DNA from 3 places in the Kluyvera chengduensis genome. Region 3 is predicted to be linked to each of the others. Evidence: predicted binding sites of a transcription regulator. Region 3 holds the regulator's gene; each other region holds the start of a gene.
The links. Region 3 encodes CRP, which controls carbon source genes, mostly activating them, when cyclic AMP is high. Its sites were predicted from a motif close to ATGTGANNNNNNTCACAT; they were not measured.
Positions count from the first base shown of each region.

Region 1 (10,624 bases), on a different contig from region 3:
GTGGGGTGAAGTGCTGGATAACGCCGCGTTTGAAGCTGAGCAGATGGGCAAGTCGTTTAGCGTCGACTATCCGCCGGGCCCGTGGCCGCTATACGGTAACCCGAATGCGCTGGAAAGCGCGCTGGAGAACATCGTACGTAACGCCCTGCGCTACTCGCATACCAAAATTGCCGTGAGCTTCTCGGTGGATAAAGACGGCGTTACCGTCCACGTTGATGACGACGGCCCAGGCGTAAGCCCGGAAGACCGCGAGCAGATTTTCCGTCCGTTCTATCGTACCGATGAGGCGCGAGACCGTGAATCAGGCGGAACGGGGCTGGGGCTGGCGATTGTCGAAAGCGCCATGCAGCAGCACCGCGGCTGGGTGAAGGCTGACGATAGCCCGCTCGGCGGGTTGCGGCTCACGCTGTGGCTACCGCTATACAAGCGCACCTAAAACCATCGGCCTGCCTATGCAGGCCGATTTTTTTTGGCAATGTAAGAACCGCGTGTAGCCCGGCCAAGCGAAGCGCCGCCGGGAACGGTGACGAAGCCTGCAACCCGGGATCGGCATTAGCGCCTCACCCGGCCTACTTGCCCCACAGCCTTCGACTGTTATCTTCAATTTTGCCGCTCAGGCGGCGCTTCTGCATGGTTCTGCTCCAGCTCACTGACAACCCGGCCGCGCTCAGCAGGCGGTGATACTGGTCGTCATCGAACGGCATATGCCAGGCAATGGCAGCGGCGTCATACACCGAAACATCGCTCAGGCGCGACACCAGCTCCAGCGGGGCGTCCGTGGAAACCTTACCCGGCGCAATCACCCGGTACAGCCAGCCCACCTTGCCGCTGTTCTGCATCAACGATGCCATGTCACTGATAGCAAAATGGAAATTGAGTTTAAAGCACGGAGAGCGAGGCTGGGTCACCTGAACCAACGTCTCACCCCAGCGGTAAATATCACCGATAAACACGTTGTGCTCCGTCATCCCTTCCGTTGACAGGTTTTCACCAAACGCCGGTGCGCAAAACAGGGCAGCCTGTTCGGGGAATTCACGAATCAGATCTTCATAATGTTCGCGGGGGAACTGACACAGCGCGCGGTCAGGGCCGCCGTGGATTTTTTTCTCGGCCTGTTCATCACCCAACAATCCCAGCTCGGTGAGTTCCAGTTCGCCATCCATCTGGACCTTCGCGATGGCGCTTGGGCGACTGCCGTCATAGTCGCGGATTTTGCCAATAAACACATCAACCGGAAAATGCATCTGCTGCTCCTTAGGCGGATACAAAAAAAGCGAGTCATCAGACTCGCTTCTACAGACCGGCAATGCAAATTATTTTTTAGCGGCGAAACGCGCTGCTGCTTCGTCCCAGTTCACCACGTTCCAGAACTCTTTGATGTAGTCCGGGCGGCGGTTCTGGAATTTCAGGTAGTAAGCGTGTTCCCAAACGTCCAGGCCCACAATTGGGAAACCGGAAGCGCCGGAAACGGCTTCACCCATCAGCGGGGAGTCCTGGTTTGCGGTAGAAACCACAGCCAGTTTGTCGCCTTTCAGCACCAGCCACGCCCAGCCGGAGCCGAAACGTGTTGCTGCTGCTTTTTCAAATTCAGCTTTGAAGTTGTCTACGGAACCGAAATCACGCTCGATAGCCGCTTTCAGGTCACCCTGCAGGGTGGTGCCTTTTTTCAGGCCTTTCCAGAAGAAGCTGTGGTTAGCGTGGCCGCCTGCGTTGTTACGCAGAACGGTTTTTTTGTCAGCCGGCAGCTGGTCCAGTTTCGCGATCAGCTCTTCAGCAGACAGCGCAGCGAACTCTGGCAGGCTTTCCAGCGCTGCGTTAGCGTTGTTCACGTAAGCCTGGTGGTGTTTGCTGTGATGGATTTCCATCGTCTGTTTGTCGAAGTGCGGTTCCAGGGCATCGTACGCATAAGGCAGTGATGGCAGGGTATAGCTCATAATCATCTCCATTATTGTCGGGCGGCAAACCTGTAAACGCCGCGTAATCAGTTGGTTCATTATAGTTAATTAAATGATATTGAAAATGATTATCAATGCCGTAGTTTTTATAAGGTTATAACTTTAGGGCATAGATGTTTTTTTGTGAGCCTGAACAGCCAATTACACCACGTACTGCCAATGTATCCCCCTGGATGGCAACAGCCTGAAGGTTAAAAAAGCGCCTGATTTTTAGACTCATCCTGTCGGAAGACGATAACTACGACAAAAAAATGGATGAGGATAAAATCAATGAACCATGCAATTACAATGGGTATTTTTTGGCATTTGATAGGTGCGGCCAGTGCAGCCTGTTTCTATGCCCCGTTCAAAAAAGTTCAGCAGTGGTCATGGGAAACCATGTGGTCTATTGGCGGGATTGTTTCGTGGATTGTCCTGCCCTGGGCGGTCAGCGCCCTGCTCTTGCCCGATTTTTGGGCCTACTATCGTTCCTTCAGTGCTTCAACGCTCCTGCCGGTGTTTCTGTTTGGCGCCATGTGGGGCGTCGGTAACATCAACTACGGCCTGACCATGCGCTATCTCGGCATGTCGATGGGGATTGGCATTGCCATTGGCATTACGCTGATTGTCGGTACGTTAATGACGCCCATTATTAACGGTCAGTTTGATGTGCTCATCCACACCCAGGGCGGCCAGATGACGCTGCTTGGCGTGTTGATCGCCGTGATTGGCGTCGGGATTGTGACCCGCGCCGGGCAGTTGAAAGAACGAAAAATGGGCATCAAAGCGGAAGATTTCAACCTGAAGAAAGGGCTGATGCTGGCCATCATGTGCGGCGTCTTCTCCGCCGGGATGTCCTTTGCCATGAACGCCGCTAAACCGATGCACGAAGCGGCCGCCGCGTTAGGGGTCGACCCGCTTTATACCGCGCTGCCAAGCTACGTGGTCATTATGGGCGGCGGCGCGCTGGTGAACCTTGGCTTCTGCTTTATTCGTCTGGTAAAAGTTAAAAACTTGTCGATAAAAGCTGACTTCTCGCTGGCAAAACCGCTAATCATCAGCAACATTCTGCTTTCTGCACTGGGCGGGCTGATGTGGTATTTCCAGTTCTTCTTCTACGCGTGGGGCCACGCCAGCATTCCGTCGCAGTATGACTATATGAGCTGGATGCTGCACATGAGCTTCTATGTGCTGTGCGGCGGTCTGGTGGGGCTGATTCTGAAAGAGTGGAAAAATGCCGGACGCCAGCCCGTTAGCGTGCTGAGTCTGGGCTGCGTCGTCATCATTATTGCCGCCAACGTCGTTGGGCTAGGCATGGCAAGCTAAACCGAGAACCTCAGGCGGCAACGCGACTCCGTTGCCGCCACTGCCCGGGCGTCATTCCTATCTCACGGTTAAACACCACCGAAAAGTAGTTACTGTCCTCAAACCCGCAGCGCATCGCCACTTCGCCAATCAGCAGTTCAGTATGCTGAAGCAGATATTGCGCATGGCAAATCCGTAGCTGGCGCAGGTAGTGGTTAACGGTCATGCCGGTCTGGCTGCGGAACTGCTGGCGCAGCGTGCGCTCGCTGCAGCCCTGCTGCTCGCAAAAAGTATCAAGGACGAAGGGACGGTTCAGGCTGCTCGCCAGCACGGTGAGCAGTTTGTCGAGTAAGGCTTCGCTCTGCGTCGCCGCCTGGTTGTCGGTGGCATAACGGTAACGTTTCAGGCAGACCACCAACTGGGCAAACAGCAGTTCGGACATCTCGTTGGCTAACACGTCGTCTTTACGGCTCTCCTGCTCCAGTTGCGTCATTATCTGCCGCGCCTGGGTCATGCCGGTGCTGCCTATCCGCCAGTGCGGCGCCCAGTGCGAGCCGTGCAGCCCGGGAATATGGGCCACCCAGTCAAGGTTGAGCTTTAAGCGATCCGGGCAGTAGATAATATTCTGTAAAACCAGATCGTTAACCGAGGCATAGGAATGTTTATCTTCCGCGCGGATATAAAATAGATCGCCGCGGGTGATGCGGTAAGGACGGTCGTTGAGGATGTGTAAGCCGTTGCCGCGCCAGACCATCACCAGCTCGTTAAATTCGTGGGTATGCTCCGCAAAGACATTTTGCGGATAGCGGTCAGCCACCGCCACCGCCTGCGATGGACTGGCAAAAAAGTCGGCTTTTCGAAGAATTAACTGGCCTGGCACGCTGGCACCTCACGACTAACAACTTTTTATTATTAGCCGTTTTGAGGCAAAAAACGGTGATTGCCTTCGCGTTACTGAAGCAGGGTGTCTCGCCCCTGGCGAATATCGCGCGGCGACCAATCAAATTCGCGACGGAACAGAGTAGAAAAGTGGTTGCTGTCGCCAAAACCGCAGTGATAAGCAATCTCGGTCACGCTCTCATCGCTGTGGCGCAGCATGTGGCGCGCTTTAATCAGGCGCAGACGGTTAAGGTAGCGCTGCGGGGTCAGGCCGGTGCAATGCTTCAACTGGCGATGCAGCGTGCGCAGAGATAACGAGAACCTATCCGCCAATCCTTCCCAGCAGATCTCTTCCGCAAAGTGCTCTTCCAGCCACGCCATCAGCTGATTCAGGCGCGCATCATTATCCACCGCCCCCTGTTCCTGACTGCCTTTACGCAGCAGCACCAGCAGCTGCATAAACAGAATTTCACGATTGGCCAGCGACATCATATCGGTGCTGTCGTTCGCCTCTTCCATCTGACCGACGATCGCCCTGACCTGCTGTAGCGTGCTTTGGTTTACGCGCCAATGGGAAGGATAGTGACCATCCTGCTCCTGCGGCAGCAGTTTATTCAGACCTGACAAGAACTGGAAAGCATCCGGCGCGCGATATAACACATTCGTCAGACAGAGGTTTTCCGTGTGCTCATATAAGTGGCGATCAAAGTCGCGAACGAAGCAAACGGTGCCCCCGCAAATAGTATGCGGCTGACCATTGAACACATGAATACCCGTACCGTGCTCAACAATAACAATCTCATTAAAATCATGATGATGCTCAGGAAATGCAGCCTGAGGAAGTCGAGGTTCGATAGCCACGGGAAGCTTGCCGGAAGAGAAGAAATCCACGCTGTGTAGTACGGTCATCGCGAGCCTCAACAAATGAGAAAGATTATCAGGATAGTAATATCCGATAACGGATCTGACCTTGACGTTTTGACAGCAAACCGCGCAAAGCCGGTCGTTTTTTCAAGAAACAGCCGGAAAGATCGGGAAATGCGGTCATCATCACACCCCCTGAAAACCCCGCCATCGGCGGAATTTGTGAACTCTCTCACGTTCATCTTTGCTTTCTTGCCAGCGCCTAATTTCGCCTGTCAGTAACGAGAAGGTTGTGGCATTGCGCTTTTTCTAGACTGTCTCGCAATGACTCATAGAAGGACTCTTGCCATGACTTTTCGCCATTGTGTGGCCGTCGATTTAGGCGCCTCTAGCGGACGCGTAATGCTGGCGCGCTTTGATGCCGAACAGCGTTCGCTTTCACTGCGCGAAATTCACCGTTTCGTGAACAGCCTGCATAAGCGGGAAGGTTTCGATACCTGGGATATCGACGCGCTGGAAGCTGAAATCCGCATCGGCCTCAACAAGGTGTGCGATGAAGGCATTTTGATAGACAGCATCGGTATCGACACCTGGGGCGTGGACTACGTCCTGTTGGACAAACACGGGCAGCGCGTTGGCCTGCCGGTGGCCTATCGCGATAGCCGAACCGACGGCGTCATGGCCATGGCAATGGAACAGCTGGGTAAAAGTGAGATCTATCGTCGTAGCGGCATTCAGTTCCTGCCGTTCAACACGCTCTACCAGCTACGGGCGCTGGTTGAACAACAGCCAGAGCTGGTCAGCAAAGCGGCTCATGCATTGTTGATCCCGGACTACCTTAGCTTCCGTCTGACCGGAAACATGAACTGGGAATACACCAACGCCACCACCACGCAATTGGTCAACATCGATAGCGATAACTGGGATGAAGACCTGCTGAACTGGACCGGCGCGCCGCGCGAGTGGTTCGGTACACCGACCCACCCCGGCAATGTGATCGGTCACTGGATCTGCCCGCTGGGTAATAAAATCCCGGTGGTTGCCGTCGCCAGCCACGATACAGCCAGCGCCGTGATTGCCTCACCGCTGGCAGGCCACGATGCCGCCTATCTCTCTTCCGGCACCTGGTCGCTGATGGGCTTTGAAAGCAAAACCCCGTACACCAGCGAAATGGCGCAGCGCGCCAACATCACCAATGAAGGTGGCGCGGAAGGGCGCTACCGGGTGCTGAAAAACATTATGGGCCTGTGGCTGCTACAGCGCGTCCTGAAAGAACAAAAGGTTGGCAACCTGCCCGATCTCATTGCCGAAACGCAAGCACTGCCAGCCTGCCGCTATCTGATTAATCCGAACGAAGACCGCTTCATCAACCCGGAAAACATGAGCGCCGAGATTCAGGCCGCCTGCCGCGAAACGGCGCAGCCCGTTCCGACCACGCCTGCAGAACTGGCACGCTGCATCTTCGACAGCCTGGCATTGCTGTACGCCGACGTGCTCAACGAGTTGGCGCAGCTTCGCGGCAAACCGTTCAGCCAACTGCACATCGTGGGCGGCGGCTGCCAGAACCAGATGCTGAACCAGCTGTGCGCCGATGCCTGCGGCATCACCGTGGTCGCGGGCCCGATTGAAGCCTCAACCCTCGGCAACATCGGCATCCAGCTGATGACGCTGGACGAACTCACTAACGTTGACGATTTCCGCAAGGTGGTGACCGGTAACTACAGCCTCACCACATTCACCCCGAATCCAGACCATGAAATTGCCCGCTACGTTGCGCAGTTTCAGCAACAACGACAGACAAAGGAGCTTTGCGCATGACCACTCAACTTGAACAAGCCTGGGAACTCGCGAAACAGCGCTATTCCGCTGTAGGTATCGATGTCGAAGAGGCGTTACGCCAGTTGGACCGCTTACCGGTTTCGATGCACTGCTGGCAGGGCGATGACGTCGCGGGTTTTGAAAATCCAGAAGGCAGTTTAACGGGTGGCATTCAGGCGACCGGTAACTACCCGGGTAAAGCGCGTAACGCGACCGAGCTGCGCGCCGACCTGGAGCAGGCGCTGAGCCTGATCCCTGGGCCAAAACGTCTGAACCTGCACGCTATCTATCTGGAGTCTGACACCCCGGTGGCGCGCGACGAGATCAAACCTGAGCACTTCAAAAACTGGGTTGAGTGGGCGAAGAAACACAAGCTGGGCCTCGATTTTAACCCATCCTGCTTCTCACATCCGCTGAGCGCCGACGGTTTTACGCTGTCCCACGCCGACCCGAAAATTCGCCAGTTCTGGATTGACCACTGCAAGGCCAGCCGTCGCGTTTCCGCCTACTTTGGCGAGCAGTTGGGGACGCCTTCGGTGATGAACATCTGGATCCCTGACGGCATGAAAGACGTCACCGTGGACCGTTTAGCGCCGCGCCAGCGTCTGGCCGCCGCGCTGGATGAAGTCATCAGCGAAAAACTGGACCCGGCGCATCACATCGATGCCGTCGAGAGCAAGCTGTTCGGCATTGGCGCAGAGAGCTATACCGTCGGCTCCAACGAGTTCTATATGGGCTACGCCACCAGCCGCCAGACCGCGCTGTGCCTGGATGCCGGTCACTTCCACCCAACCGAAGTTATCTCCGACAAAATCTCCGCCGCCATGCTGTACGTGCCGCGCCTGCTGCTGCACGTAAGCCGCCCGGTACGTTGGGACAGCGACCACGTGGTGCTACTGGATGACGAAACCCAGGCTATCGCGAGCGAAATCATCCGCCACGACCTGTTTGACCGTGTGCACATCGGCCTCGATTTCTTTGACGCCTCCATCAACCGCATCGCGGCGTGGGTTATCGGTACCCGCAACATGAAAAAAGCCCTGCTGCGCGCGCTGCTGGAGCCAACCGAGCAGCTGCGTCAGCTGGAAGTTGACGGTGACTACACCGCCCGTCTGGCGCTGCTGGAAGAGCAGAAATGCCTGCCATGGCAGGCAGTATGGGAAATGTACTGCCAGCGTAACGATACGCCAGCGGGCAGCCAGTGGCTGGAGAGCGTACGCAGCTACGAGAAAGAGATTCTGAACAAGCGTAAATAATCGAGTGCGATTGCCGGATGGCGGCTTTGCCTTATCCGGCCTACGAAACAACAGCCATTGTAGGCCCGATAAGCGCAGCGTCATCGGGCATCAAAGTATACAGGACAACAAGACTATGCAGACCATTACCGATTCCTGGTTCGTCCAGGGCATGATTAAAGCCACCTCTGACGCCTGGTTAAAAGGCTGGGACGAACGCAACGGCGGCAACCTGACGCTGCGCCTGGACGACGCGGATATCGCGCCGTTCACCGCCGATTTCCACGCCAAACCGCGCTATATCGCCCTGAGCCAGCCGATGCCAATGCTGGCAAATACGCCGTTTATCGTCACCGGCTCCGGCAAATTCTTCCGTAACGTGCAGCTCGACCCGGCCGCCAACCTCGGCGTAGTGAAAGTCGATAGCGACGGCGCGGGCTACCATATTTTGTGGGGGCTGACTCACGAAGCCGTACCAACCTCCGAACTGCCGGCACATTTCCTGTCACACTGCGAACGTATCAAACTGACCGGCGGTAAAGACCGCGTCATCATGCACTGCCACGCGACCAACCTGATCGCGCTGACCTACGTACTGGAAAACGACTCCGCGCTGATTACCCGCAAACTGTGGGAAGGCAGCACCGAGTGTCTGGTGGTCTTCCCGGACGGCGTCGGCATTCTGCCGTGGATGGTGCCGGGTACCGATGAAATCGGCCAGGCAACCGCCGTCGAAATGCAGCAGCACTCCCTGGTGCTGTGGCCGTTCCACGGCGTCTTCGGCAGCGGCCCTACGCTCGACGAAACCTTTGGTCTGATTGATACCGCCGAAAAATCGGCAGAAGTGCTGGTTAAGGTGTACTCGATGGGCGGCATGAAGCAGACCATCACGCAGCAAGAACTGATTGCCCTCGGCCAGCGCTTTGGCGTGACCCCGATGGCCAGCGCATTAAATCTGTACAAGTAAGAACATCGCATAACCCCTGCGGGCAACGATCCGCAGGGGAAAAATTCTGTTACCTGCAAACCAACTAACTCAAAACCGTGGAGTACAAGCAATGAAAATAAAAGCAAGCTTCATCCTCACCGTTGCCGCCCTGGCGTTGTCCGGTTCCGCTTTAGCTGAAGTGAAAATTGCCCTTGTGGCGAAGTCATTAGGCAATGGCTTCTTCGAAGCCGCGAACGTTGGCGCACAGGAGGCGGCCAAAGAGTTAGGCGATGTAAAAGTCATTTATACCGGCCCCACTACCACCACGGCTGAAGCGCAGATCGAAGTGCTTAACGGGTTGATCGCCCTGGGCGTCGATGCGATCGCCATTTCCGCTAACGATCCCGATGCGGTGGTGCCGGTGCTGAAAAAAGCCATGCAGCGCGGCATTAAGGTCGTGTCATGGGATTCCGGCGTTGCCGCCGGCGGCCGTCAAATTCACCTGAACCCCTCGAATAATCAGCTGATTGGCGAAACCAACGTCAAGCTTGCCGCCGATGCGCTGAAAGCGCTGAACGTAGAGAAAGGCGACGTCGCCATTCTGAGCGCGACCCCAACCTCCACCAACCAGAACATCTGGATTGGCGAGATGAAAAAGGTGCTGCCGAACTATCCGTCCATCAACCTGGTGACCGTGGCCTACGGCGACGACCTGTCGGATAAGAGCTACCGCGAAGCGGTCGGGCTGCTGAAGTCTTACCCGGACCTGAAAGTGATTGTCTCTCCGTCTTCCGTCGGCATTGTCGCCGCGGCGCAGGCGGTGAAGGATCAGGGCAAAATTGGCAAGGTTTACGTCACCGGGCTGGGGCTGCCGTCTGAAATGGCCGGCGCGAGCAAAAGCTTCGCCATCTGGAACCCAATCGATTTGGGCTATGCCGCGACCTACCTTGCCGATGACCTGGTAAAAGGCACGGCAACCAAAACCGAAGCCAGCATGGGCAAACTGGGCAAAGTGAAGCTCGATGCTGACGGCAACGGCGCGATGTCCGAGCCGTTCGTCTACGATGCCAGCAACATTGATAAGTTCTCGAAAATCTTCTGATGCGTTTTGTAGGGCGGGTAAGCGATAGCGCCACCCGCCGTTTTGCCGGATGGCGCTATCGCTTATCCGGCCTACAACCCCAATGATGGAGACTTATCATGGCTACACCTTTGCTGCAGCTTAAGGGGATCACCAAAGTCTTCCCCGGCGTGCGCGCGCTTGAAAACGTGCAGCTCGATCTCTGGCCCGGTAAGGTCACCGCATTAATCGGTGAAAACGGCGCGGGCAAGTCCACGCTGGTCAAAGTGATGACCGGTATTTATCAGCCCGAAGAGGGCGAGATTCTCTATAAAGCGATTCCCATTACCCTGCCCACGCCGGACTCCGCGCACCGGGTGGGGATCACCGCCATTCATCAGGAAACCGTGCTGTTCGATGAGCTATCGGTCACCGAAAATATTTTTGTCGGCCAGTACCTCTACAAGGGCTGGCTGAAAAAGCTCGACTGGCCTGCGATGCACCAGAAAGCGCGGGAAATTCTCACCCGCCTCGACGTGCAGATTGACCCGCGCGCCATCTTAAAAACCCTCAGCATAGCCCAGCGCCACATGGTGGCGAT
Region 1 is NZ_JBIQOI010000012.1:50,975-61,598, forward strand. Features, by position in the region: gene cpxA (envelope stress sensor histidine kinase CpxA) at 1-436, shown strand, start outside; gene yiiM (6-hydroxyaminopurine reductase) at 570-1,307, opposite strand; gene sodA (superoxide dismutase [Mn]) at 1,314-1,934, opposite strand; gene rhaT (L-rhamnose/proton symporter RhaT) at 2,226-3,260, shown strand; gene rhaR (HTH-type transcriptional activator RhaR) at 3,271-4,119, opposite strand; gene rhaS (HTH-type transcriptional activator RhaS) at 4,191-5,027, opposite strand; gene rhaB (rhamnulokinase) at 5,331-6,800, shown strand; gene rhaA (L-rhamnose isomerase) at 6,797-8,056, shown strand; gene rhaD (rhamnulose-1-phosphate aldolase) at 8,172-9,002, shown strand; gene rhaS (rhamnose ABC transporter substrate-binding protein) at 9,094-10,065, shown strand; gene ACH1XZ_RS21225 (sugar ABC transporter ATP-binding protein) at 10,164-10,624, shown strand, end outside.
Region 1: rhaS (HTH-type transcriptional activator RhaS) is a predicted target of CRP. The motif match lies at 5,157-5,174, and genes of this name have one in related genera.

Region 2 (10,624 bases), on a different contig from region 3:
CGCGTTAAAAGACCCGACCAAACTGCACCAAATCTGGCTCTCGCCGAAAGTCCAGGCTGACTTAGAAAAAATCCCCGTACTGCGTAAACAGAACCCTGACCTGAAAGTCCTGCTCTCCGTCGGCGGCTGGGGTGCTCGCGGCTTCTCCGGCGCGGCGGCAACGCCGGAATCCCGTGCAGTGTTTGTCCGCTCGGTGCAGGATGTGGTGGCAAAATATGGCTTAGACGGCATTGACCTTGACTGGGAATACCCGGTTAACGGCGCGTGGGGGCTGGTGGCAAGCCAACCGGCGGATCGCGATAACTTCACCACCCTGCTTAAAGATCTACGTGCTGCGTTTGGTCATAAAAAGCTGGTGACGATTGCCGTTGGCGCGAATGCGGAAAGCCCGAAAAGCTGGGTCGACGTAAAAGCCATTGCACCGCTGCTCGATTACATCAACCTGATGACCTACGACATGGCGTACGGCACCCAGTATTTCAACTCAAACCTGTATGATTCGACCCAGTGGCCGACGGTTGCCGCGGCGGATAAATATAGCGCTGATTTCGTGGTAAATAACTATCTGGCGGCCGGACTGAAGCCGAGCCAGATGAATCTGGGTATTGGTTTCTATGGCCGGGTGCCAAAACGCACCGTTGAGCCGGGTATCGACTGGAGCAAGCCGGACGCGCAGAAAAACCCGGTGACCCAGCCCTACTTTAGCGCGCACGAGGTGGCGTTGTTTAAATCGCTTGGTTTCGATTTGAGCAAAGATACCTACGTGAAATACAACGACATTGTGAGCAAGCTGCTGAACGATCCGCAGAAGCGCTTTACCGAGCACTGGGATGACCAGGCGAAGGTGCCGTGGCTGTCGGTGCAGTCAACGGATGGGAAACCGCTGTTTGCGCTCTCCTATGAAAATCCACGTTCGGTGAGCATCAAAGCCGAGTACATCAAGAGCAAAGGGCTGGCAGGCGCGATGTTCTGGGAGTATGGCGCGGATGACAACAACCAGTTGGCAAAACAGTTGGCTGAGTCGCTCGGGATAAAACACTAGGCCACCTGGGTGACCTGGTGTCGATACGAGATACCGAGCCATCCCGGCGGCGCTTCGCTTGGCCGGGCTACAAGCTTCGCGTAGCCCGGACGAGGCGGCACGCCGTTTCCGGTTAGGCCGGCGTTAAAATCCCGCTTTGTTCATGAATACGGTAACCTGCTCCCGGATGCGGCGTCTGCAACCGGGGGCTGCCGCCGAACAGCTTTTCGCGCAGCGTGCCCTGGCTGTACTCTTGCTTATACACCCCGCGTTTTTGCAGTTCAGGGATCAGCAATTCGACCACATCGGTGAACGTTTCGTGCGTGACCGCGTAGGCCAGGTTAAAGCCGTCCACATCCGTCTCTTCCACCCACGATTGCAGCTCATCCGCGACCGTTTGTGCGCTGCCCACCATCAACGGGCCAAAGCCGCCAATGCCGACCCAATCCGCCATCGCTTTTACCGACCACTGCCGCTCCGGGTCAGCGGTTGAGAAGGTATCCACCACCGATTGAATGGCGTTGGTTTTTGAATAGGTGAACACTTCATCCGGTTGATACTGACCGAAGTCTATCCCCGTCCAGCCAGAAATCAGTGCCAGCGCGCCTTCGTAGCTGGTCCAGTTTTTATACTCTTGCCACTTCGCCTGTGCGGCTTTGTCGGTTTCGCCAACGATAACCGTCTGCATGTTGAAGATCAGAATGCTGCGCGGATCGCGTCCCGCTTCTTCGGCGCGACGGCGGATATCCGCAACCGTCTTTTTCAACGCGCTTTTTGACGGCGATGCGACAAACACGCATTCGGCGTGGCTTGCCGCAAATTGCTTACCACGGCTGGATGCCCCCGCCTGGTAGAGCACCGGCGTGCGCTGCGGCGACGGTTCACACAGATGATAACCCGGCACATCAAAAAACTTGCCGTGGTGGTTAATGGCGTGAATTTTACTCGGGTCACTGAAAATTCTACGTTCACGATCGCGCAGAATCGCCCCCTCTTCCCAACTGCCTTCCAGCAGTTTATAGATAACCTCCAGGTACTCATCGGCGTAGTCGTAACGCGCGTCATGCGCCGTCTGCGCCTGCTGGCCGATATTGCGCGCCCCGCTTTCCAGATAGGAGGTCACAATGTTCCAGCCCACGCGCCCTTTGGTCAGGTGGTCCAGCGTCGACAGACGACGGGCAAAGGGATAAGGATGTTCAAACGATAGCGATGCGGTAAGACCAAAACCCAGATGCTCCGTCACCAGGGCCATTGGCGTGACCAGCGCCAGCGGGTCGTTAACCGGCACCTGAGCCGCCTGGCGAATGGCCGCATCACCGTTACCGTTGTACACGTCATAAACGCCCAGCACATCGGCAATAAACAGGCCGTCAAACTTGCCGCGCTCAAGCAGGCGCGCCAGATCGACCCAGTAATCCAGGTCTTTATACTGCCAGGAACGATCGCGCGGATGGGCCCACAGCCCCGGTGATTGGTGGCCGACGCAGTTCATATCGAAAGCGTTGAGACGAATTTCACGTTGTGATGACATAGCATTCTCCCACGACGCCCGGCTAAAGCCCGGCGTCAAAAATAGTGTTGGTGTGTTTACGATAAAACGCGCTGACGACAGTCCAGTTTTTCCAGCACGGCGTGTGCGACCTGCTGCGCGTGATCGGCAACCTGCGGCAGTCCCATCAGTTCGCCAAAACGTCCGCGCGCGGCGGGGCCCGCAACCCAAATCGGTAATGTGCTGCCGACAGGCTGCGACTGCGCGTTAACGTCAATGCCCATCCCCAGTGAATCGGCGCGGATAATTCCGGCCTGCTGGAGCGCGCTTAAAAACGGTTGGCCGCTAATCAGATTGCTGTGTGCAGGGCCAGTGGTGAGGACCAGATAGTCCACCGTTTCCACCTGTGGTTCGCCACCGCGCGCAAGTAGCGCAAGATGTAGCGTGTCGCCATGAAGGCGGGTGTTCTTCAGCCGTGCGGCCAGCACGCGCAATGTGCCCGCACGCTGCCGGGATTCAATCGCTTGCGCCACCTGTGGAGCAATACGGTAACGATGCACGTCCCAGAAACGCCGCAGATGGCGCTGGAACTGACGCTTTTCCTTGTCACTCATCTGCTGCCAGATAACCTGTCCCTGGCTGCGCACCGCATCCAGCACCACCTGCCACGGCAACCCTGCATCAGCGGCGCGGCGAATATCCTGGCGTATCTGCTTCAGACGCTGGCGCAACGGCCCTGCCAGAACATCGATCGTCCATTTCGGCAAATTGATTGGCGCATTGGGACGTGACAGCAGCCCGTGGCGTGAGAAAGCGATAATGTCCCCCTGATGCCCCTGGCGATGAAGTGAAGCCACCACGTCGCCCATGCTGAGCGCCGTCCCCATAACCGCGACCTTTGCCGTAGAGGGGATGGTCGCTAATGCATCGGACTGCCACGGGTTCGCTATCACCCGCGGGTGGTGCGCCAGTTCACCTACCCCACTAGGTAGCTGCGGCGGCGGGTGGCTAATGGCCAGTACCAGACTATCGGCCTGGAGCCGCTCACCTTTTTCTGTCACCACCTGCCCGTTGCACCAATCAACCGCCCGGTCCTGAAGATGTCTCACCCGCCCGCGCTGTGCGCTGACTTCACTTGCCAGCGCGGCCTGAAGATAGCGGCTAAATGCCCCACGCTGCGGGTAGATGCTGCCATCGGCAAGCTGCGCCTGCGGGTCCTGCGGAAAATCACCATGACGCCGATACCAGCGGTCAAACGTGCCATCATCATCTCCCGCAAGCTGCATGCGCGCGGCGGGAACGTTAATCCGATGCGCCGGGTCACTGGCTGAATAGGCGACTCCCTGCCCCAGCGCGTTGCGTGGTTCAATAATGCTGATGTTTACCGGTCGCGCCGCCTCGCGCAGCAAATGGATGGCGACTGCCGTACCGCTAAACCCGCCCCCGACGATCACCACATGGGGCTCGCTCATCCGTGGTTGCATGACACCGCCTCCTTCAGCTCGCGCTGACCTGTTTGACGGGGCGCGCCGCGCCGCCGATGGTTTCACCGAAGGGCCCGGTGTTAAGCTGCCCTTTCGCCGAACGTGGCTGAGTGCTGGTTGGCAGCAGCGGCATCACCAGTTCGGCAAAGCGGTGCGCCTCTTCCAGATGCGGGTAGCCAGAGAAGATAAAGTTGGTTATCCCCAGCGCCTGATATTCCCTGATGCGTTCGGCCACCTGTTGAGGGCTGCCCACCAGCGCGGTACCGGCACCTCCGCGCACCAACCCAACGCCCGCCCAAAGGTTCGGCGCAATACGCAGGTTGTCGCGGTTACCGTTATGCAGCGCGCTCATCCGCGCCTGGCCGGTTGAATCCATGCGAGAAAAAATCTGCTGCGCCTGCGCGATAGTGTCGTCATCAAGATGGGCGATAAGCTTATCGGCGGCGGCCCAGGCCTCGTCTTCCGTTTCGCGCACAATCACATGCAGACGGATACCGTACTCCAGCGTGCGCCCTTTCTCTTCCGCCCGCGCTTTAACCACCGCCAGTTTCTCCGCCACCTGCGCTGGCGGCTCGCCCCAGGTCAGGTAGGCATCGATATGGTCGGCGGCAACATCAATGGCCTGCTCCGACGATCCGCCAAAGTAGAGCGGCGGCCCGTTGCGCTGTACCGTCGGAAACAGCACTTCTGCGCCTTCCACCTGAATATGCTGGCCGTGATAGTCCACTTTTTCGCCCGCCAGCAGCCGACGATAAACCTCAAGAAACTCATGCGTGACTTCATAGCGTTCGCTATGGCTTAAGAAAATGCCATCCCCTTTATTTTCAACCGGGTCGCCGCCGGTCACGACATTTATCAGCAGGCGGCCTTCAGAAAGTCGGTCAAGGGTGGCGGCCATTCGTGCTGCCAGAGTCGGAGGCTGCAAACCGGGGCGTACCGCCACCAGGTAACGCAAATTTCGCGTTATCGGTGCCAGCGCGGCGGCAACAAGCCAGGAGTCTTCACAGCTTTTTCCGGTGGGGATCAATACCCCGTAGTAGCCAAGGCTGTCTGCCGCCAGCGCCACCTGTTGCAGGTAAGGCAGGTCTACCGGCCGCCCTCCTTCGGTGGTGCCCAGGTAGCGCCCATCACCGTGGGTGGGTAAGAACCAGAAGATATTGATGTTCTCTGCGGCTTGTACGGTCATTATCCATTTCCTTTATAACTATATTTGGTATTTATAGAAGTGGTTATTTGAGTCAGTTATAAAGGAGTTAGCGAAATACGTGCCAGTTTTTAAAAATATCAATCACTTTTAAAATCAATAAATTAAACAAAACCCCGGCGCCTACTCGCTGTTGCAAATGCAACAGCGAGTAGGCAAAAACTGCTGCAATGGCAACAGACTGCGCCTGTTCCCCTCTGGAAAATTTATCGCGCAAAAGATACCGTCCAGACAGGAATAAGCCGGAGACTCACGATGCGCAATGCAGAACTCACTTCATCAGGCCCGATACTGGTCGACCCCGCCTCACAGGCCTTTCAGAAAGTGCTGAACCGGCTTGCCCCGACGGATGCCACGGTGCTGATTATTGGCGAAACCGGCACGGGCAAAGAGGTGGTGGCACGCTACCTTCATCACCATAGCCCGCGCGCCCATGCGCCGTTTCTGGCGGTGAACTGCGGCGCGTTAACCGAATCGCTGGCGGAGTCCGAACTGTTTGGCCATGAGAAAGGCGCATTCAGCGGTGCGACGCACCGTCATGAAGGCTGGTTTGAAGCCGCGGAAGGCGGCACCCTGCTGCTCGATGAAATTGGTGAGCTGAGCCCGTCGCTGCAGGTCAAGCTACTGCGTGTGCTTCAGGAGCGAGAAATTACGCGCGTGGGGTCCCACAGGCCGGTTCGCATCAACGTGCGGGTGATTGCCGCGACGCATGTCGATCTTAAACGCGCCATTCAGGAGCGTCGATTCCGCGAAGATCTCTTTTATCGCCTGAATATCGCCGCCGTGAATCTCCCACCGCTGCGCCAGCGTAAACAGGACATCCCGGTGCTGGCCGCTCATTTTATCCAGCGCTATGCCCACAGGCTGGGTCGAGCAGAGCAGCAGATTGCTCCGGAAACGCTGGCATTGATGCTGGCGTATCCCTGGCCTGGCAATATCCGCGAGCTGGAAAATACGCTGCATAATGCGGTGTTGCTGAACCCCGACGTACTGCTCTTGCCGGAGCATCTGCGGCTCACCTCAGCCACTTCGCCACCGCTCCCTGCGCAGGATGAAAGCGACGAGCTGACCATCTTTATGCGCCGTCAGCTACAGACGCATAGCGGCGCGTTGTACGATCGTATGCTGCGCGCCATGATCCAGACGGCCATGAGCCAAAGTGATAACAACCAGAGCCAGGCCGCCTCGCTGCTCGGCATGAGCCGCCATGCGCTGCGCACCCAGTTGGCTCATCTGGGGGTCATTAAGCAACGTCGCAAACCGGGTGAGCCGCTGCCTGCGCCGCCACGCGAACGCGAACTGCGTATTGGCTACCAGCGTTTTGGTAATCTTGGGGTGCTGAAAGCGCGTCAGCTTCTGGAGCAGACCTTCGCCGATTCAGGGGTAAACGTGCTGTGGAGCGAATATCCCGCTGGCCCGCAGTTGCTGCAAGCGCTGAGTAACGATGAAATTGATTTTGGTACCACCGGCGAAGCGCCGCCCATCTTTGCTCAGGCGAAGGACAACGCGCTGCTTTACGTGGCCTGGGAGCCACCAGCGCCGCGTAGCGTGGCAATGGTGGTGCCGCATGACAGCGATATCCGCGCCATTGAACAACTCAAAGGCAAGCGTATTGCGCTGAATAAAGGGTCAAACGTGCACTGGCTGCTGGTACAGATTCTGGAAGAGGCCGGGCTGGGGCTGGGAGACGTCAAAGTGGTGTATGCCCCGCCTAAGTTTCCTTTAACCGCCAGCGACTATCTGGCAGCGGATGCATGGATGATGTGGGACCCGGTCCTCAGCGCGGCGGAGCGCAGCGGTACTCTGCGGGTGCTTGCCACCGGGGAAGGCCGGGTGAATAACCATCAGTTCTATATCACCCGCCGTCAGTATGCTCAGCATAACGAAGAGATTATCAGCGGGATCGTCGCGGCGCTGGTGAAAACCGGCAAGTTTATCGATAGACACCGCCATGAGGCAGCACAGCTTCTGGCAAGCGAACTGGGGTTGGATACGAGCGCGCTGGTCTGTGCGCTGGCGCGGCGCAGCCATCAAACGCGTGAAATGGATCTGCAGGCGATACGCGCGCAGCAAACTATCGCCGATCGTTTTTACGCACTGGGCCTGCTGAACAGGCCCGTAGCGGTCAGAGAGGCGCTGTGGTATGCCAACGCGCAGTGGGTTGAGCCCTGGGCGGCAGCTTAGTGCTGTTTAAACGTCGCAATTGGCTTCGGTGTGATACCGAAGTCTTCTTTTAACTGCTGCTTGCTCTTCATCACCATCTGCCCTTGCGTGTCGATAGTCATGTGCTGCGCATCATCGTTGTAGCGCGACTGCCACAGCATCACCAGTTGCAGACTGTTTTCTTTCTGTTCGGCCGTCAGAGCCACGCCGTCGGGCCATTTTCCTAACTCCACCGCGGTGACTAAACGCTGGTAAATTTCCGGCGTCATATTGTCGATCATTTGCTCAATACTCATCGTCAGCGCCCTCTCCTCAGGAATAATTTGCTGAATCGTTTCTTCAACCCTTAGTGGCGTCGCCGTTCTCATCATCCGTGAAGCTCAACGAAGCGGAGTTGACGCAAAAACGCTCACCGGTTGGCTGCGGACCGTCAGGGAACACATGCCCGAGGTGCGCATCGCAATTTCCACAACGGATTTCAGTGCGTTGCATGCCGTGGGAGTAATCATTGAGGTAACGGATAGCCGTGTCGCTCACCGGCTCATAAAAACTGGGCCAGCCGCAACCGGAATCATACTTACTTTGGGAGTGGAAAAGCGGCGCATCGCACACCAGACAATGGTAAATCCCATCACGCTTATTGTGCAGTAAACGCCCGGTAAACGGCGGTTCTGTGCCATGTTTCTGAGTCACGTAGAACTGCATTTCACTCAGGGTATTTTTCAGTTCTTCTGGGGTGTTTTTTTTCACCATTTTGCTCACATCTCATTATGAAAAATACATATGCCAGACGATTCTAACAAAACATTAACAATGAAGTGTGAACTTTTGTTCTAAACTTAATCGGCGTGAAAAGGCACCCGGGGAATTGTGACTTAAATCACATTTTTATCTTCTGCGCCCTTTAAAATCCCCGGCGCCGCCCTCATGTGGTTTCAAGCTCATAGGAAGAGTGAGGCATGTCAGTCGACTAAAGCTTAGGCAGAGGATTGATTTGTCGCAATGATTGACACGATTCCGCTTGACGCTGCGTAAGGTTTTTGTAATTTTACAGGCAACCTTTTATTCACTAACAAATAGCTGGTGGAATATATGACTATCAAAGTAGGTATCAACGGTTTTGGCCGTATCGGTCGCATTGTTTTCCGTGCTGCTCAGGAACGTTCTGACATCGAGATCGTTGCAATCAACGATCTGTTAGACGCAGACTACATGGCTTACATGCTGAAATATGACTCCACTCACGGCCGTTTCAACGGTACCGTTGAAGTGAAAGACGGTCATCTGATCGTTAACGGTAAAAAAATCCGTGTTACCGCTGAACGTGATCCGGCTAACCTGAAGTGGAACGAAGCAGGCGTTGACGTTGTTGCTGAAGCAACTGGTCTGTTCCTGACTGACGAAACCGCTCGTAAGCACATCGCTGCTGGCGCGAAAAAAGTGGTTCTGACTGGTCCTTCTAAAGACAACACCCCTATGTTTGTTAAAGGCGCTAACTTTGACAAATACGAAGGTCAGGACATCGTTTCTAACGCATCTTGCACCACTAACTGCCTGGCTCCGCTGGCTAAAGTTATCAACGACAACTTCGGTATCATCGAAGGTCTGATGACTACTGTTCACGCGACCACCGCTACTCAGAAAACCGTTGATGGCCCGTCTCACAAAGACTGGCGCGGCGGCCGCGGCGCAGCTCAGAACATCATCCCATCCTCTACCGGTGCTGCTAAAGCAGTAGGTAAAGTACTGCCAGAACTGAATGGCAAACTGACTGGTATGGCGTTCCGCGTTCCAACCCCTAACGTATCCGTAGTTGACCTGACCGTTCGTCTGGAAAAAGCTGCTTCTTATGAAGAAATTAAGAAAGCAATCAAAGCTGCTTCCGAAGGCGCAATGAAAGGCGTTCTGGGTTACACCGAAGACGACGTTGTATCTACCGATTTCAACGGTGAAGTTTGCACTTCCGTATTCGATGCTAAAGCGGGTATCGCTCTGAACGACAACTTCGTTAAACTGGTTTCCTGGTACGACAACGAAACTGGTTACTCTAACAAAGTTCTGGACCTGATCGCTCACATCTCCAAATAAGTTGAGATGAGTATCTGATCCAAAAAGGCGACTTCGGTCGCCTTTTTTTATACATTAACACATTGATTTTGCTAGAGTTTTTAAATCAGTGTCCACATATTGCCCCAACGTTCCCCCAAAATCTCAACGCATTTCATTTTTTAGGAGCATTTATGATGGAATCGGTATTAGAAAAAATAGACAGATTCAATCAGTACAACAAAACAATGATTGAGGTTGCTCTTGCGGAATCAAACCGATCCTATCAAGGAACCCCGGGTAAGCTATTGCTTTGTGCAATCTTTGATTCTCTTTCAAAAGTAGCGTTTCCTGATATCGGCAAGAACAATGAACGGTTCAAAAAAACAATCGTTGAGTATTCGGGTTGGTCTGAATGCAACAGAGTGAGCCTTTTGCAGCTGAGATATGCATTTGAGCATATAGGTGAGGTTCCAGAAGAGTTTCTTGGTCTTAAAGAATGGGTACTCTCTGAGCTGCTCGCTAAACTTCCTAAGCCAAACAGCTTAATAAATAAACCTGAATACCTCAGTATTGATCCAGAGATGCACATGGTGCTCTCATTGTGGCCACATCAAGAAGGCAAGCCGGTAAAACTTAACCGCCAATATGCGCCAGATGAGTTTACCCACCTGCATTTACTATGGAAATACAGAAACAAACTGGCTCACGAACTAAGAGTGCCCGGTACAAGTAGCGAATTTCCTACTGAATCGAGCCGGATTCCCTACTATGTAAACCTGAACCAGGTTAACGATAAGGGCTTGCTTATCAATGGTAAATGGTTGCTTATCTACCCCATAGATTTCTTTGCTGAAATAACCGATAAAGCTATTGATACGCTTTGCTCATATTACCGCACTAAAAATACAAGTCCTTTCCTGCACTACACTGAGGGTGCCTTTTGGCTTAAGCGATAGCCTTCACAATCCTTTCTTTAATACTGGCCATTAGGGTTATACAACATAAAAAGTCTTTCCTCTCCCTCGCTGGGTGAAATGTCCTTAAATGTCGTAATGTAGAACTCGATCCATTGGTTGGCCTCGCGCAGCGACCAGTGCCAGTTAACATCGTGCAGCTCACGCACGAAATCTTTTGTTGTAACCGTCCTGCGGCCGTTTGACTCCACCCTGATGGCTTTCTTAAAAGCGACGTTTATCTCATCTGCTCGCGGCATA
Region 2 is NZ_JBIQOI010000002.1:409,800-420,423, forward strand. Features, by position in the region: gene chiD (chitinase ChiD) at 1-1,042, shown strand, start outside; gene ACH1XZ_RS07610 (LLM class flavin-dependent oxidoreductase) at 1,155-2,552, opposite strand; gene ACH1XZ_RS07615 (FAD/NAD(P)-binding protein) at 2,609-3,994, opposite strand; gene ssuD (FMNH2-dependent alkanesulfonate monooxygenase) at 4,008-5,180, opposite strand; gene ACH1XZ_RS07625 (hypothetical protein) at 5,248-5,415, opposite strand; gene ACH1XZ_RS07630 (aliphatic sulfonate ABC transporter substrate-binding protein) at 5,454-7,382, shown strand; gene ACH1XZ_RS07635 (YeaC family protein) at 7,379-7,657, opposite strand; gene msrB (peptide-methionine (R)-S-oxide reductase MsrB) at 7,701-8,114, opposite strand; gene gapA (glyceraldehyde-3-phosphate dehydrogenase) at 8,454-9,449, shown strand; gene ACH1XZ_RS07650 (hypothetical protein) at 9,602-10,366, shown strand; gene ACH1XZ_RS07655 (DNA polymerase V) at 10,384-10,623, opposite strand.
Region 2: msrB (peptide-methionine (R)-S-oxide reductase MsrB) is a predicted target of CRP. The motif match lies at 8,230-8,247, and genes of this name have one in related genera.

Region 3 (10,624 bases):
TCCCTTTTTCGAAGATGTCCAGATGCTCACTGCGACCGACGCTTGGCATAATCATGTGCAGGTCGTGCACAATCTGCGGGTTAACCTCGGCCAGCATGCGGGATAAGAAATCTGCCTGCTTTTGGTTATTCCCTTCTAATACCACGCGGTCACCCGGCGCGATCAGTTTTTCCAGCATGGCGGTCAGGTCTGCGGTCGGCAGAACCTTGCCCTGCACCGGTACGGAAGCCAGACGTCGCTGTTTTTCGGTGCGACGTGTGTTCCAGACGCGTGCTGGTGTTTGCCCAGATAACATTATTAACCTCCTGATTCAGCTAATCATTTTGATTGCTTAACACTGAAAAGATTGTGCACCCTGGCGAGAAAGTCATCAATTAAGCGTAGGAGAGAATCATTAGCCTGAGAGTAATAATTGAAGTAACAAATTGTGATTAGGATCAGATCCTGATGGGAGAAAAACGACTACCGATCCCTCATTTTCATAAACACAATGGCAAAGTGACGGTATAGTAGGCGGCAGATTAATCGGAAACATCACATCGCTATGACTGAAACCACCCACCATGACCTCGGCATTGATGCAACGAGCAGCGCCGAGTTTGTGCCAATGCGCGGCATTAGTAACCGCCATCTACAAACCATGCTGCCGCGCCTGCTTCGTCGCAAGCTGCAATTCACTCCACACTGGCAACGCCTTGAGCTGCCGGACGGCGACTTCGTCGATTTAGCGTGGAGTGAAGACCCGGCAGGCGCGCTGCATAAGCCTCGTCTGGTGGTGTTTCATGGTCTGGAGGGTAGCCTGCACAGCCCGTACGCGCATGGCCTGATTAACGCAGCCAAAGAGCAAGGCTGGCTGGGCGTGGTCATGCATTTTCGTGGCTGCAGCGGCGAGCCGAACCGTCTGAACCGTATTTATCACTCAGGTGAAACGGAAGACGGCACCTGGTTCCTGAACTGGCTACAGCGCGAATACGGCAAAGCGCCAACGGCGGCGGTTGGCTACTCGCTTGGCGGCAATATGCTGGCCTGCCTGCTGGCCAAAGAAGGTGATGACGTGCCGATCGATGCGGCGGTGATTGTCTCCGCGCCGTTTATGCTGGAAGCCTGCAGCTACCATATGGATAAGGGCTTCTCGCGGGTCTATCAGCGCTATCTGCTGAACCTGTTGAAAGGCAACGCTGCGCGTAAGCTCAAAGCCTATCCCGGCTCACTGCCGGTGGATCTGCGTCAGTTGAAAAGTATGCGCCGCATCCGCGAGTTTGATGATTCGATCACCTCGAAGATCCACGGTTTCGCCGACGCTATTGATTATTACCGTCAATGTAGCGCGATGCCTATCTTAAGCAAAATCACCAAACCAACGCTGATCATCCACTCGAAAGACGATCCGTTTATGGACCACCACTCCATTCCTGCCCAGGAAGAGCTACCGGACAACGTCGTCTACCAGCTCACCGAATACGGTGGCCACGTTGGGTTCATCGGCGGCACGCTGCGCCACCCGGAAATGTGGCTGGAAAAACGTATCCCTGCCTGGCTGATGCCGTGGCTGGGAGGCAAGGCATGATAATTCCCTGGCAGGATATCGACCCGGAGACGCTGGATAACCTGATTGAAAGCTTTGTCTTGCGCGAAGGCACTGATTATGGTGAATATGAACGTTCACTTGCGCAAAAGGTCGCCGACGTCAAACACCAGCTACAAACAGGCGAAGCGGTGCTGGTCTGGTCTGAGCTTCACGAGACCGTCAACATCATGCCCCGTAACCAATTTCGCGGTTAACTATACTCTAACGACAGGAAGCATTTTACCCTGCTTCCGTTGTCGTCTGTTCAGGGAGTTATTCGCATGTCTGCCAAACATCCGGTTATTGCCGTTACCGGCTCCAGCGGAGCGGGAACCACCACCACCAGCCTCGCGTTTCGTAAAATTTTTGCTCAGCTCAACCTGCGCGCGGCGGAAGTTGAAGGCGACAGCTTTCACCGCTATACCCGTCCGGAAATGGATATGGCTATCCGTAAGGCCCGCGACCTTGGCCGCCACATCAGCTATTTCGGCCCGGATGCCAACGACTTTGGTCTGCTGGAACAGACTTTCCGCGACTACGGCCTGAACGGACAGGGGAAGTCACGCAAATACCTGCATACCTATGACGAAGCGGTGCCGTGGAACCAGGTGCCAGGCACATTTACGCCGTGGCAGCCGCTGCCGGAACCGACCGATGTGCTGTTTTATGAAGGGCTGCACGGCGGCGTCGTCACCCCGCAGCACGACGTCGCACGGCATGTTGATCTGCTGGTTGGCGTAGTACCGATTGTTAACCTGGAGTGGATCCAGAAGATGATCCGCGACACCAGCGAGCGCGGCCACTCTCGCGAAGCGGTGATGGATTCCGTGGTGCGTTCGATGGAAGACTATATCAACTTCATCACCCCACAGTTCTCACGCACCCACATCAACTTCCAGCGCGTGCCAACGGTCGATACCTCTAACCCGTTTGCAGCCAAAAGCATTCCGTCACTGGACGAGAGTTTCGTGGTGATTCACTTCCGTAATCTCGACCACATCGACTTCCCATGGCTACTGGCCATGTTGCAGGGGTCATTCATCTCACATATGAATACGCTGGTCGTTCCCGGTGGGAAAATGGTGCTGGCAATGGAATTAATCATGACGCCGCTGGTGCAGCGGCTGATGGAAGGCAGGAAATAGCATCAAGACCAGGTAGCCCGGACGAGGTGCGCTAGTACCGACTCCGGGAATGACCCCGGCGTCACTGCGTTCGGCCGGGCTACGTCTGGCATGTAATCAGCCTTCGATCACTTCGTAAGAGTGAGTGATATTCACCGCTTTTTCGAGCATCAGCGCCACCGAGCAGTATTTCTCAGCAGACAGATCCACCGCACGCGATACCGCCGCATCCTTCAGATCTTTACCGGTGACGATAAAGTGCAGGTTAATGTGCGTAAACAGACGAGGCGCTTCTTCACGGCGCTCAGAGGTGAGCTTCACTTCGCAGTCGGTCACGTCATTGCGACCTTTTTGCAGGATAGAAACAACGTCAATCGCACTGCAACCACCGGCGGCCATCAGCACGACTTCCATCGGGCTCGGCGCTTTATCGCCAGAGTTACCGTCCATCAAAATTTGGTGGCCAGAAGCAGACTCACCGAGGAAGGTTAACCCTTCAACCCATTTCACACGTGCTTGCATAATATTTAACTCCCAGGTTGCAATTTTCTTCTCAGATTACGCGCACATAACAATTCTCGCAATGGAAGGCGATCGCCGTCATGCTGAAGCGAGACACCAGGAGACACACGGCTAAAGCTATGCTAAAACAGTCGGGATGCTACGGTAATACATAAACGTACTGCATGTATGCAGAGGACATCACATTACAGGCTGCGACCCTATTCGACAGCCGACTTCCCAGGTAACGGGAAGGATACTATTGCAACCAGTGGCTGCAATGTTTTTGCCGCTGGGAAGAGCTTATAACAGAGGATAACCGCGCATGGTGCTTGGCAAACCGCAAACAGACCCTACTCTCGAATGGTTCTTGTCTCATTGCCATATTCATAAGTACCCATCGAAGAGCACGCTGATTCACCAGGGTGAAAAAGCAGAGACGCTGTATTACATCGTAAAAGGCTCCGTGGCTGTACTCATCAAGGACGAAGAAGGCAAAGAGATGATCCTCTCTTACCTCAACCAGGGCGATTTTATCGGCGAGCTGGGCCTGTTCGAAGAAGGCCAGGAACGCAGCGCATGGGTACGAGCAAAAACCGCTTGTGAAGTTGCTGAAATCTCTTATAAAAAATTCCGTCAGCTGATCCAGGTTAACCCGGACATTCTGATGCGTCTCTCTTCTCAGATGGCGCGTCGTCTGCAGGTCACCTCTGAAAAAGTGGGTAACCTGGCCTTCCTGGACGTAACCGGTCGTATCGCTCAGACCCTGCTGAACCTGGCTAAACAGCCTGACGCCATGACCCACCCAGACGGTATGCAGATCAAAATCACCCGTCAGGAAATTGGTCAGATCGTTGGCTGCTCCCGTGAAACCGTGGGCCGTATTCTGAAAATGCTGGAAGATCAGAACCTGATCTCCGCACACGGCAAAACCATTGTCGTTTACGGTACCCGCTAATCCGGCCCAAAATGGCGTATTGTAAAAGCAATACGCCATTTTTGTTTTTCCCCCTATGTGGCGCAGGCTGATTTACCACCCGGAAGTCAACTATGCACTGCGGCAAACGCTGGTGTTATGTCTGCCGGTTGCTATCGGACTTCTGCTCGGCCATCTCCAGCAGGGTTTGCTGTTTTCATTGGTGCCCGCCTGCTGCAATATCGCCGGTCTCGACACTCCGCATAAGCGCTTCTTTAAACGCCTGATTATCGGTGGCTGTCTGTTCGCCGGATGCAGTCTTGCCGTTCAGCTGTTGTTGGCGCGCGACATCCCCTTGCCGTTGATTCTCACCGGGCTGGCGCTGCTGCTGGGCGTTACGGCGGAAATCAGCGCGCTGCACGGGCGGCTACTACCCGCCTCGCTCATCGCGTCTATCTTTACCCTAAGCCTTGCGGGAAATATGCCCATCTGGGAGCCCTTGCTGCTCTACGCGCTGGGTACGCTGTGGTACGGAGTATTTAACTGGTGGTGGTTCTGGATGTGGCGCGAACAGCCGCTGCGGGAATCACTGAGCTTGCTTTACCGCCAGCTCGCCGAATACTGTGAAGCGAAATATAGCCTGCTGACGCAGCATACCGACCCGGGCACCGCGCTGCCGCCGTTGCTGACTCGCCAGCAGAAAGTGGTGGATCTGATTTCCCAATGCTATCAGCAGTTGCACATGCTTGCGGCTAACCAGCATAACGATTACAAGCGCCTGCTGCGCGCCTTCCAGGTGGGGCTCGATTTACAGGAACATATCTCTGTCAGCCTGCACCAGCCCGAAGAGGTACAAAAGCTGGTTGAACGCAGCCACGCCGAAGCGGTGATCCGCTGGAACGCCCAGACCGTTGCGGCGCGCCTGAGGGTACTGGCGGACGATATTCTCTATCACCGCTACCCCACCCGCTTCAATATGGATAAACAAATAGGCGCGCTGGAGAAAATCGCCGACCAGCATCCAGACAACCCGGTCGGCCAGTTTTGCGCATGGCACTTCAGCCGCATCGCCCGCGTGCTACGCTCTCAGCGACCGCTCTACCCGCGCAACCTGATGGCCGATAAACAGCGACGTCTACCGCTATTCGCAGCGCTTAAAAGCTATCTGTCGCTGAAATCCCCGGCGCTGCGTAATGCCGCTCGACTCAGCGTAATGCTCAGCATCGCCAGCCTGATGGGTGCCGCGCTGCATCTGCCGAAGCCTTACTGGATCCTGATGACGGTGCTGCTGGTCACGCAAAACGGCTATGGCGCGACCCGCGTGCGTATTTTCCATCGTGCGGCGGGCACGCTGGCGGGGTTAGTGATTGCCGCCGTCGTCCTGCACTTCCACACCTCAGAAGGGCTAGCGTTATCGGGCATGCTGATCGTCACGTTGGGGAGCTACCTGATTATCCGTCGTCACTACGGCTGGGCCACCGTCGGCTTTACCATCACCGCGGTATATACCCTGCAAATTCTGACGCTGAACGGCGAGCAGTTTATCGTCGCGCGCTTTATCGACACCATCATCGGCTGCCTGATTGCCTTTGGCGGGATGATCTGGCTGTGGCCACAGTGGCAGAGCGGTCAACTTCGACAAAACGCCCAGGCGGCGTTGGAAGCCGACCAGGAGGCTATTCGTCTTATCCTGAGCCCCGACCCGCAGGCACCGAAGCTGGCCTATCAGCGGATGCGCGTGAACCAGGCGCACAACACGCTCTACAACACGCTCAACCAGGCCATGCAGGAGCCTGGCTTTAACTCGCGTTATCTGGAAGATATGAAGCTGTGGGTCACCCATAGTCAGTTTATCGTCGAGCACATCAACGCCATGACGACGCTAGCGCGCGAGCACAACATGCTGACGCCGGATCTCGCGCAGCAGTATCTGGAATCCTGCGAAGTTGCTCTTCAGCGCTGTCAGCAGCGTCTGGAGTACGATGAGGCGGGAAGCAGCGGTGAGGTGAATATTATGGAATCGCCGGACACGCTGTCCCATGGTCCGTTAAGCACCATGGAACAGCATCTTCAGCGTATTCTGGGGCATCTGAGCACTATGCACACCATCTCGTCGGTGGCCTGGCGACAGCGCCCCCGTCATGGAGGCTGGTTAAAACGGCGGGCTAGCTAACGATTTTAGCGACCGCCTGAGCGAAGCGCTGCATCCCTTCGTCGATATCCACTTCTTCCACCACCAGCGATGGCGCAAAACGCATCACGTCCGGCCCGGCATTCAGGACCATCACGCCAACGTCCGCCGCGGCGTAGAGGAAATCACGCGCCCGGCCTTTGTATTTCTCGTTCAGCGCCGCGCCAATCAGCAGGCCCATACCGCGCACGTCGCTAAAGACGTCGTACTTTGCATTGATATGCTGAAGGTGCTGCACAAAGCGCTCGCGCTTGGCGTTCACGCCGTTCAGGACTTCCTGGGTGTTGATAATATCGAACGCGGCGCCCGCAACGGCGCAGGCCAGCGGGTTACCGCCGTAGGTAGAACCGTGCGAACCAACGTGGAACGCGCTGGCAATCTCATTGGTGGTCAGCATCGCGCTCACCGGGAAACCGCCGCCCAGCGCTTTAGCACTGGTGAGAATGTCCGGCGTCACGCCATAGTGCATGTAGGCAAATAACGAACCGGTACGCCCCATGCCGCTTTGCACTTCATCAAACACCAACAGCGCCTGATGCTTATCGCACAGCGCGCGCAGGCCCTGTAAGAACTCAGGGGTCGCTGCCAGTACGCCGCCTTCGCCCTGAATCGGCTCAACCACGATGGCGCAGGTATGATCATCAATCACCGCTTCCACCGCGTGCAGGTCGTTAAACGGCACGTGGACGATATCGGCAGGTTTCGGGCCAAAGCCGTCGGAGTACTTCGGCTGCCCGCCAACGGAGACAGTAAACAGCGAACGACCGTGGAAGGCATTATGGAAAGCGATGATTTTGCTTTTGTACGGGCTATGACGGGTAGAGGCATAGTAGCGCGCCAGCTTAAAGGCGGTTTCGTTAGCTTCCGTCCCGGAGTTCATGAACACCACGCGCTCGGCGAAGGTCGCATCTACCAGCTTCTGACCCAGACGCAGCGCCGGTTCGTTGGTAAAGACGTTGCTGGTGTGCCACAGCGTTTCACCCTGAGTTTTCAGCGCATCAACCAGCGCAGGATGACAGTGGCCCAGCGCGGTCACCGCAATACCGCCCGCGAAATCAACGTACTCTTTGCCTTGCTGATCCCACACGCGGCTCCCCTTGCCCTTCACCGGGATAAATTCCGCTGGTGCATAGATTGGCAAAATGACCTGATCGAAGGTCGCGCGGGTAATAGCAGGTTGTTTGGTTTCCATGTCATGCCCTTCTGCAAACGATGAAGCAATGATTGTGAGAATTTATCCACAAAATATGCATAAAAAATCACGTCATGGCAACTACTATCGCGTGAGGAAGTTTGCCAGTAGCGCGTGGCCCTGCTCGCTGAGAATGCTTTCCGGGTGGAACTGCACCCCTTCCAGATCCCATTCACGGTGGCGGATACCCATAATTTCACCCGTTTCGCTGCGGGCCGTCACTTCAAAGCAGTCGGGCAACGTTGCGGGATCGATCAGCAGTGAATGGTAGCGCGTCACGGTAAGTGGATTATTCAGGCCGCGGAACACGCCCTGCTGCTGATGGGTAATCGGCGAGGTTTTGCCGTGCATCACTTTTTCGGCACGAACAATTCGCGCACCGAATGCCTGAGCAATAGCCTGATGGCCTAAGCAGACGCCAAGCAGCGGTGTTTTACCCGCATAGCGGCGAATAACATCAAGGGAGATACCGGCTTCATCCGGTGTGCAGGGGCCCGGGGAAATCACGATTTTGTCTGGGGAGAGCGCGTCGATGTCATCAAGGGTGATGTCATCATTACGTTTAACCGTCACGCTGGCACCGAGCTCACAGAAATACTGGTAGAGGTTCCAGGTAAAGGAATCGTAGTTATCAATCAGCAGGATCATGGCGGCTCCGGTCATTCAATCTGCCGCCATTCTACCAACTTTAGTGACGGGACGGCAGCCTCATGCCAGATGCCGCCCCGTACTGATTACGGCAGGACTTTCGCCGACAGGATCACAATCGGTTTGGAAGGGACGTTCTGGTACGGACCAACGTTGTGGGTCGGCACCTGGGCAATTTTGTCTGCCACATCCATCCCCTTCACAACTTTACCAAATACCGCGTAGCCAAAGTCACGCTGGCCGTGGTCCAGGAAAGCGTTGTCCGCCACGTTGATAAAGAACTGGCTGGTTGCGCTATCTTTATCAGCAGTACGCGCCATAGCGATAGTGCCACGGGTATTACGCAGGCCGTTATCAGCTTCGTTTTTGATCGGTGGATTCGGCTGCTTCTGCTGCATCTGTTCGTTAAAGCCGCCGCCCTGAACCATAAAGCCCGGGATCACGCGGTGGAACGTGGTGTTGTTATAAAAGCCGCTATTAACGTAGTTCAGGAAGTTTTCAACGGAGACCGGCGCTTTCTGGCTGTCGAGCTGCAGCTCAATGTTGCCCGCCGAAGTCGTCAGCAGCACGTGGGGATTATTGGTTGCTGCTAAAGCCACGGGCGCAGAGAGTGCAAACACAGCCGCCATGGCCGCCAGAGTTGATTTGAGCATGAGAATTCCTTTAACGGTGCAGTAGAGAAAGCAAGTGGCTTGATTCTAAAGAGGGATAGTCCCTCAGGCCAGTGCTTTACTAAAGTTTACGTGACTGAAACGGTTAATAATGATCAGGGTAATAAAGTGCAGATTTCATTATGTGATCAAGATCACACTCAAAAATGTAATAAGAGAGCATTTGCGTAATAAAACTATGAATGCATCACTCCTATGTCTAAAATCTGCTCGCTCAGCGCAGAGTCAACGCGCTTTACACAACTATTCACAGGCCAGTCATGACTAACAGCAATCGTACCAAGCTCACATGGATCAGCTTCTTCTCCTACGCCCTTACCGGTGCGTTGGTTATCGTCACCGGGATGGTGATGGGAAATATCGCCGATTACTTTAATCTGCCCGTTTCCAGCATGAGTAACACCTTTACCTTCCTGAACGCTGGGATCCTGATCTCTATTTTCCTCAATGCCTGGCTGATGGAAATCGTCCCGCTGAAAACTCAGCTGCGTTTCGGCTTCATTTTGATGGTATTAGCGGTTATCGGGCTGATGACCAGCCATAGCCTGGCGCTATTCTCTGCGGCGATGTTCGTGCTGGGCCTGGTCAGCGGTATCACCATGTCCATTGGTACTTTCCTGATCACCCATATGTATGAAGGTCGTCAGCGCGGCGCGCGTCTGCTGTTTACCGACTCCTTCTTCAGCATGGCCGGGATGATCTTCCCAATGCTCGCCGCCTGGCTGCTGGCGCGTACGATTGAGTGGTACTGGGTTTACGCCTGCATCGGCCTCATCTATGTCGCTATCTTCGTGCTGACCCTGGGCTGCGAATTCCCGGTTCTGGGCAAGAAAGCACAAACCAGCGACCAGCCGGTAGTGAAAGAGAAATGGGGCATCGGCGTGCTGTTCCTGTCCATCGCTGCGCTGTGCTACATCCTGGGTCAGCTGGGCTTCATCTCCTGGGTACCGGAATACGCCAAAGGTCTGGGCATGAGCCTGAACGACGCGGGCCAGTTGGTGAGTGATTTCTGGATGTCCTATATGTTCGGTATGTGGGCCTTCAGCTTTATTCTGCGCTTCTTCGACCTGCAGCGTATCCTGACCGTTCTGGCCGGTATCGCGACCGTGATGATGTACCTGTTCAACCACGGCGAGCCGCAGCACCTGGCCTGGTTCATTCTGACTCTGGGCTTCTTCTCCAGCGCTATCTATACCTCCATCATTACGCTGGGTTCGCTGCAGACTAAAATCGCCTCACCAAAACTGGTTAACTTTGTTCTGACCTGCGGCACCATTGGCACCATGCTGACCTTCGTGGTCACCGGGCCTATCGTTGCCCACAGCGGCCCACTGGCAGCGCTGACCACCGCCAACGGTCTGTACGCTGTGGTGTTCGTGATGTGTCTGGTTCTGGGCTTTGTAAGCCGCCATCGCCAGCATGCGGTGAGCGCTTCTCACTAATCTGCCGCGCCCCTTTTCGGTGTGAAGAGGGGCAAGCTGCTGCGCTCCCTTTCCGTTGTAGGCCGGATAAGCGAAGCGCCATCCGGCAAAGTGCCACAGAGCGCCGGATGCGCTTCGCTTATCCGGCCTACAGGATGTGGGCTGAGGATACCTAAAACCTCTTTCAAAGCTAACAAACACCTCCCCCTCTCCTTTCGCCGGTTTTTCACTCTTTTTGCTCAAAAAACACACAGACCATAAAGTTGAGTATTTTCCGCAACTTACAAAACCACTTAAAAATCATCACGCTACTCATTAAGGGGTAGGTAAAGGCTAAATTGATTTGTATCAATAATCCCAATAGCTGAATCGTTAAGGTAGGCAGTATTAGAA
Region 3 is NZ_JBIQOI010000010.1:120,277-130,900, reverse strand. Features, by position in the region: gene mdcA (malonate decarboxylase subunit alpha) at 1-295, opposite strand, end outside; gene ACH1XZ_RS20145 (hydrolase) at 545-1,567, shown strand; gene ACH1XZ_RS20140 (YheU family protein) at 1,564-1,782, shown strand; gene ACH1XZ_RS20135 (phosphoribulokinase) at 1,849-2,712, shown strand; gene ACH1XZ_RS20130 (OsmC family protein) at 2,809-3,213, opposite strand; gene crp (cAMP-activated global transcriptional regulator CRP) at 3,518-4,150, shown strand; gene ACH1XZ_RS20120 (YccS/YhfK family putative transporter) at 4,206-6,281, shown strand; gene argD (bifunctional acetylornithine/succinyldiaminopimelate transaminase) at 6,274-7,491, opposite strand; gene pabA (aminodeoxychorismate synthase component 2) at 7,576-8,139, opposite strand; gene ppiA (peptidylprolyl isomerase A) at 8,226-8,792, opposite strand; gene tsgA (MFS transporter TsgA) at 9,071-10,252, shown strand.